One region of the Terrabacter sp. FW104-15G4B genome, then DNA from elsewhere that is predicted to be linked to it. Evidence: riboswitches for the same ligand, from Rfam matches in the RefSeq annotation. Region 1 holds a riboswitch; the other holds the start of a gene.
The links. Region 1 has a riboswitch for cyclic di-AMP ahead of AC3WRT_RS08805 (C40 family peptidase). Riboswitches for the same ligand answer to the same signal wherever they lie in the genome.

Region 1 (3,635 bases):
GGCAACTCACTTCTGGTCGCCTTCGAGCTGGCCCCCTCCGGCGAAGGCACGCTGCTGACCTTCATCGAGACCGGCTTCCGCGAAAGGGGCTGGGAGGCGGCGGTGCTCGAGGCCAACTATCGAGATCACTCGAACGGCTGGGACCACTTCCTTCCCCGGCTCGCGTCGTACGCTGCGTCGCTGCGGACCCGGCAGTGACCCTCGGAGTGCAGGAGATCGACGACGAGCTGTGGTCGATGATCGGTGACCCGACGCGACGGCGCCTGCTCGACCTGCTGCTCACCGCCGGCGGGGGCACGGCCACGTCTCTCAGTGACCAGCTACCGGTCAGCCGGCAAGCGGTGGCCAAGCACCTCGGCGTTCTGGAGCGCTCCGGTCTGGTGCATGGCGTCGCCGCCGGCCGCGAGCGTCGCTTCGAGATCAGCCGGGACCAGTTCGCGCGCGCGGTCGCCCAGCTCAGCGCGGTCGGAGCCGCTTGGGACTCCCGGCTCGCGCGCATCGCTCGGATCGCGGAGGGCATCCACCGGTCGGAGCAGTAGTGGCCGCCGAAGCCAAGTCACGCGCAGGCACGGAGAAGGGAGAGGCACGTGGTTGACATCGTGCACCGGGTGGCGATCGAGAGGTCCGCACCGGAACAGGTCTATCGAGCACTCACCACCATCGACGGCCTCGCGGGGTGGTGGACCACCGACACGACGGGCGACGCCGCTGTCGGCGGCCTCATCGAGTTCCGCTTCTCCCCCGGCGGCTTCGACATGGTGGTGCTCGAGAGCACCCCGACGAAGCAGGTGAGATGGGAGGTCGTGTCCGGGCCGGACGAGTGGGTCGGCACGACCGTGAACTGGCGACTGCGACAGGACGGCGACTGGACGGTCGTGATGTTCAGTCACGAAGGCTGGGCCGAGCCGGTCGAGTTCATGCACCACTGCAGCACCAAGTGGGCGACCTACCTCATGAGCCTGAAGTCTCTGCTCGAGACCGGCGCCGGCGCCCCGTCGCCGAACGACGTCCACGTCGCCTACCCAGACTGAGGCAGTTGGCTCCGGACGACCAAGCGGACACTGTGGACTGAACTGCCGCGGGCAGGTGGCGGGTTGACCGCATATGCCCGAACTGTGCTGTGAATTTCAGCGAATTCGCCACGGAACACTGGCGCTTCGTGTATGTGGTCTGCGACCGTCATCGGCACAGATCATCGTCCGGGGTCTTCCCCGGTCGGCCCGCCGGTACGCCGAGTCCTGTCCGCCGGCGGGGCAGCCACGCTTCAGATGGACAGGAGCGGGAGACCCATTTCTGGACCGGCAAGGACCGGCCCTCGGGGTGAAGCCGCGACTCGCGGCCGGGCAGCCTCCGCCCGAACCCGACAGCTCATCTCGAAGGCGTGGGAAGGAAATCCCATGTCCACCTCTACCCAGGCACACCCACGCCTCCGTCCACTCCGCTCGTTGGCGCTCACACCTCTGCTGGCCGTCGCGCTCGCGCTCGGAGTGGGCGCACCCACCACCGGACCCACGGCCTCGCCGCCCGGCTCGACGTCGGCCGGCAACGGTGCAGCTGCCGCCTCCAGCCAGGCGGTCACGGTCGCTGCCCAGCCGGTGTGGACCGTCCCGCTGCGCACCAGGGGTCTCAGGCTCACGGCTGCCCAGGTCGGGAAGTGGTACCGCTGGGGCTACGCCGGCCCGTACTACTTCGACTGCTCCGGCCTCGTCTACTACGTCTACCACAAGCGACTGGGGCGGAATCTGCCCCGGACGGCCAACGCCCAGCGCCTCGCCACGATCAGGATCTACAAGTCGCAGGTGCTACCTGGTGACCTGATCTTCTTCATGTCGGGCGGGCGGGCCTACCACGTCGGCGTGTACGCCGGCTACGGCAAGGTCTGGCACGCGCCGCGCCCGGGCCAGCGCGTCCAGCTCTCGAGGATCTGGACCACCCGCTGGGTCGCCGGCCGGGTGCGCTAGGCGCCTGGGGCACCTCGGAATCGACGAAGCCGCAGGCCCAATGGTCGGGCCTGCGGCTTCGAGTCGGATCTGATCTGTCTGAGAAGGGTTCGCGAAATAGAGAACACGCAGGTCACGGCGCTTCTCCCCAAGGCAGAACAAGCAGGGCGCACACGAACGTGTCGAATGTTGCACACGGCCCTTAGCGGCGATTCGGAATCCGGCGGTTCGGTTCTGACACGGCAGACCTCCGGATTGGCATTGGATCGGGGAACGGAGCTGTATGCGCGGCCGGCGCAGAAGGGAGTCGGGGCCCTTACGGCGGTCGGGCACGCGACTCGTGTCGGAATAGCGCAGGGCTAGGGCTAGGAAAAGCAGGAGGGACGCCAGGGTCACACCCAGCCCACAGCTGACGAGCGCTGGAGAACGAGACGGGGGGTGCCATCACGTAGGCGAGGTTGCCTCTCGCCTCGAGCTCATGCACGACCACGGCCTCTATGTCGCAGGGCTCGTAACGGCGGCGCAGTTTGAAATGGGGCGCGTCTGGTTCGACTCGTTGCGGACGATGAACCGCACCTCTGTGATCGCGTTTCCGGTGAACCGCACACCATGGCGGTCACGGTCACAAGCTCGGTTCCACGGGGGTCTTGCTCTTCGCGCTGCTGAGCCGCCAGCGACCCGACGCTCGTCCCGACGGCGAGCCCTCTCCTTGCTCTGGAGGCGCGTGGCGCGAGGAGAACGGCTGCGATCGTGCCATGGCCAGCGACCCACGTGCCTACCGCGCCGACACCGTCCCAGCGCGCTGCACCCTCGCCGGCTAGCCGATATGTCTCAGCGGGTGTGTCGGACCCGAAGGGGCCGCGATCACGGCCGAACCTAGGCGCCGGCGACAACGATGTTTCCCAACTTCTGTCCAGTTTCGGCGTACCTGTGGGCGTGGTCCATTTGCTCGAGCGGGAAGCATCGGTCGATGACCGGGTGCAGCAATCCGGCTTCGACCAGGCCCCGCAGGTACGCCAGGTCCTCGCTTGTCCCGCTCGATGCCGCGATCACGACCCGTTTCTTGCTCCCCAATGAAGCCCACCGGGCGCGAACGATTTGCAAGAAACCCGGATTGGCCATGAGGAGGCATCCGTTCTCGGTCAACGACTTCACCATGCGACTGGACGGAGTATTGCGGACCACGTCGAAGATGACGTCGTAGGTCTGCGGGCTTTCGGTGAAGTCCGCCTGGGAGTAGTCGATGACGCGATCAGCACCGATCGCGCGCAGCATCTCCAGCTTCGGCGCACTGTCCACCGCGGTCACGTGCGCGCCGAGGACCTTCACGAGTTGGACCGCGAATGTGCCGAAGCTTCCCCCCGCCCCGTTGACCAGGACCCTCTGTCCGCTCCGGACGTTCGCCTTCCGTAGGAACTGCCACGCCTCGCCGCCTCCATAAGGGATGGCCGCACTGTCCTCGTAGCTCAGGTTCGCAGGCATGGTGGTGAGGGCTCCGGTCCGGGGGTTCTCACGCAGGCAGATGTACTCCGCGTAGGCGCCCAATCTGATCCCCGTCGCCGCGAAGACTCGGTCCCCTTCCTTGAGCGACCTGACATCGTGCCCCACCGACTCGACGTCACCGGCAAGTTCCTGCCCGAGCACGGGTTGTCTGGGCCTTCGGATGCCGAAGGACAACCGAATCGGTACCCAAAG
Region 2 (3,635 bases), on a different contig from region 1:
GCCCCGCACGGCGTCGAGCTGCCCGTCCGGCAGATGTTCGTCCGCAACGTCGGCCTCGCCGGCGGCATGGCCCCGGTGCGCACCTATCTGCCCGACCTGCTGGAACGTGTCCTCGACGGCCGCATCGACCCGGGCAAGGTCTTCGACCTCACCCTCCCGCTCGACGAGGTCGCCGAGGGCTACAAGGCCATGGACGAGCGCCGCGCGATCAAGGTCCTCCTGCGCCCCTGACCCACCACTCGTCCGGCGTCGGCTGATCGCGTATGCCGTTTGACCAAACCGTTCGGGCGCCCGCTCCGAAGGGCTACCGTCACGAGCGGGCCCCCGGTTCGTGGCCTCTCGACGGTGGGAGCGGTGAACGGTGGGGCAGTGACCGGGCACACGGCATGCGTCCGACCCCCTCGGCTGACCACTCTCGGCCCCTCGACGACGGAGCACCACGTGACGGACGCCCGGCTCATCGACACGGCCGCGCCGAGGGAGCCCAGGGGCGTCGCCCTCGTGCTCCACGGTGGCGGGGCCAGACGTGAGCCGATGCGGGTGAGCCCGGCCCAGCTGTCGGTGCTGCGGATGGTGCCGATCGCGCACCGCATCGCCCGCGCCGGAAGGGGCGAGCTGGCCGTCCTGCGGCTGCTCAACTCGACGCGAGGCTGGGACGCCCACCACACCCCGGTCGACGACGTGCGCTGGGCACTCGGCCTGGTCGCCGAGCGGTTCGGCCCGGACCTGCGGGTCTGCCTCGTGGGGCACTCGCTCGGCGGACGAGCGGCCCTGCTCGCGGCCGCGGAGGAGCCGGTCTTCAGCGCCGTGGCGCTCAACCCGTGGGTCTACCCGACCGAGGGGCGCCTCGACGTGGGCGGGCGCCGGGTGCTCGTGGTCCACGGCGACGATGACCGGGTCGCGAGACCCGCGAACTCCGCCGCGGTCGCTCGGGACCTGACCAGGACCGCCGATCAGGTCGGCTACGTCACCGTCAAGGGCGGCAAGCACGCGATGGTGGGCCGGCACGCAGTCTTCGACGGCCTGGCCGCCGACTTCGCGACCGCGACGCTGCTCGGCCGCCGCCCGCACGGTGTTCTCGCGCGGGTGCTCGACGGCGAGCGGTGGGTCGACGTCTGACCGCTGCGCGCCGCCCAACACACCGACGTCGGGGAGCTCCTGCGTCGAGCCGCACCCGAAACGGCACGGTACGCACATTTCTGACGGTCTGGTCAGTGAGTGAGAACTTGTTTTGCGCGCGTCCGTTTTGCGCAATAGGGTCGGGATGACCCCTCCAACGACCGGTCCGGAACTGAAGTGAGGACCAGGATTGGCCCCGAGATTTGCGTCCGTCGATGACTACATCGCCTCCTACCCCGAGGAGACGCGAACCCAGCTCGCAGGGGTCCGACGCACGATCAGCCAGGCTGCCCCGCACGCCGGCGAGAAGATCAGCTACGGCATGGCGACGTTCACGGTCGACGGCAAGCCGCTGATCTACTACGCCGGCTGGAAGAACCACGTCGGCCTCTATCCCGTGCCGACCGGCGACGCGGACTTCGAGGAGGCGATCGCGCCCTACCGCCGCGCCAAGGACACCGTGCGCTTCCCGATCACCCGCCCCGTGCCCCTCGAGCTGGTCACCCAGATCACCCACCTGTGCCTCGAGCGGCGCGCCGCCGTGTCGGAGAAGTCCGAGAGCTGAGCCCCAGGACGTCGAGGCGCAGGCACCGAGACGGGGCCGGGCTACCCGAGGCACGAGGGCTCCGCTCGCGGTTTGGATGTGAACCGCGTCACACCCCGCACCGGTCATGCGCTCGTAAAGGCGGTCAAAACGGACGTCAAAGCCTTGTTACGGCGCGTCGCCGTTACCGTGGCGTGACTTTTGCCAGTTGGCTCGTCTACTCTTCCGGAAGCCCGGCCACCTGGTCGGGCTCTCGTGAGGTGGACCGCCTAGTCCCGTCACCGCCTGACGAGAGAGAGCAAACCTTGTGACGGGAGCGGAGGAACCACGAGTTTCTCCGGGCGTCCGGCGTAACGACTTCGGACGTCCTTGGGGTGAAGATCTCGCCCGCCGACACGACTCGTTCGTGAGGTGGGTGAGGACCGGGCACCTTTCCGCCCGAACCCGACAGCTAACTTCGTAGGCGCGGAGAGGTTCAACAGCGTGAACAACGAGACCATTCGCGGTCGCCACCGTGCGCCAGGCCGCTACAACCCACTCATCGAACTCAAGCTCATCGCCAGTGAGTCGGCTCAGCCGGCCATCAAGGCGGGAGCGGTCGTCGCAGCAACCGGTGGCCTCGTCGCCACCTTCGCCAGCTCGGCGAGCGCCGACACCCTGTCCCAGGCCCCGGCCGGAGTCGCCGCTGCTGGTGTCGGGGCGGCTCCCGCCGCCGTCGGCCCGGCGACCGCGACCCCAGCGGCTCCGGCCGCTTCGACGGCGCTGTCGAAGATCGGCTACGCTCCCGCCGCCCAGCAGGTCGCCGCGCAGCGCGTCGCCACGCCGAAGCCGCAGGTCATCAAGGACGTGCAGGTCGAGCAGGAGCGCGCCGAGGCCAAGGCCGTCGCCGCCAGCAAGGCTGTCGCCGCCAGCAAGACCCTGGCCGACCGCAAGGCTGCGGCCACCCGCGCCTCGCGCGACGTCACCCGCAAGACGCTGACGACGAGCACGTCGGCGACCAAGTCGCGCAGCAACGCGTCCGTTCCGAGCGCCTCGTCCGGCATGCGCGCCTCGTCCAACTGGGCCACCGCCGGCCAGTGCACCTGGGGCGCCCTCAACAAGTGGTACCAGTCCGAGGGCTACTACCCGGGCGGCTGGACCGGCAACGCGATGGTCTGGGCCTCGGGCGCGCGGTCCGCGGGCTACACCGTGAGCTCCACGCCGCGTACGCGCTCCATCATCGTCATGCAGCCCGGCGTCGCCGGCTCCTCCAGCGTGGGGCACGTCGCCTGGGTGACGGCCGTCAACGGCAACAAGGTGTCGATCATCGAGATGAACGCGATGGCGGGCGCCTACAACTACAACACCCGCACGGTCACCCTGAGCGGCGGCATGTCGTTCATCTACGCTCCGTGAGCCGAGCCGCTCGCTGACGCGGCTTCGAGAGGGGAGGATGCCTTCGGGCATCCCCCCCTCCGGCGTACCTGCCCGGTCCTTCCTGCGACATCGCCCACACTGCGGGCACATGGGAATGATCGGCCGCTCCTGCTCCTTGTCGCCCAGGTAGTTGAAGTCTCCACCGCCTCGGTGGCGGCCCCGACAGATCCGACAGTCCCCACACTTCAGGAGCAGGCCTGTGAGCACGGCTTTCGAGAGCATCCGTATCGGCCGCTGGGACCTCCCCCAGCGCTTCGTCATGGCACCGCTGACGCGCAACCGCGCGGGTGAGGGCCAGGCGCCGACCGAGCTCAACGCGCAGTACTACGGCCAGCGCGCGAGCGCCGGCCTGATCATCACCGAGGGCACCCAGCCGAGCGCCGTCGGCCAGGGCTACCTCGACACCCCCGGCATCCACTCCGACGAGCAGGTCACCGGCTGGCGCCTCGTCGCCGACGCGGTGCACGCGGGCGGCGGACACGTCGTCGTCCAGCTCATGCACGCCGGGCGCGTCGCGCACCCGGACAACAAGGGTGGGCTCGAGAGCGTCGCCCCG

Region 2: it holds a riboswitch for cyclic di-AMP, as region 1 does, so the genes downstream of both, AC3WRT_RS18480 (CHAP domain-containing protein) here and AC3WRT_RS08805 (C40 family peptidase) in region 1, are expected to answer to the same signal.

What each region holds. Positions count from the first base shown of each region.
Region 1 covers NZ_JBYTCI010000008.1:84,704-88,338, reverse strand. Annotated here, with positions in the region: gene AC3WRT_RS08820 (SRPBCC domain-containing protein) at 1-198, shown strand, start outside; gene AC3WRT_RS08815 (ArsR/SmtB family transcription factor) at 195-539, shown strand; gene AC3WRT_RS08810 (SRPBCC family protein) at 588-1,031, shown strand; cyclic di-AMP (ydaO/yuaA leader) riboswitch at 1,251-1,394, shown strand; gene AC3WRT_RS08805 (C40 family peptidase) at 1,446-1,961, shown strand; gene AC3WRT_RS08800 (NAD(P)-dependent alcohol dehydrogenase) at 2,817-3,635, opposite strand, start outside.
Region 2 covers NZ_JBYTCI010000035.1:717-4,351, reverse strand. Annotated here, with positions in the region: gene AC3WRT_RS18495 (zinc-dependent alcohol dehydrogenase family protein) at 1-231, shown strand, start outside; gene AC3WRT_RS18490 (alpha/beta hydrolase) at 442-1,119, shown strand; gene AC3WRT_RS18485 (iron chaperone) at 1,310-1,684, shown strand; cyclic di-AMP (ydaO/yuaA leader) riboswitch at 1,953-2,141, shown strand; gene AC3WRT_RS18480 (CHAP domain-containing protein) at 2,147-3,058, shown strand; gene AC3WRT_RS18475 (alkene reductase) at 3,279-3,635, shown strand, end outside.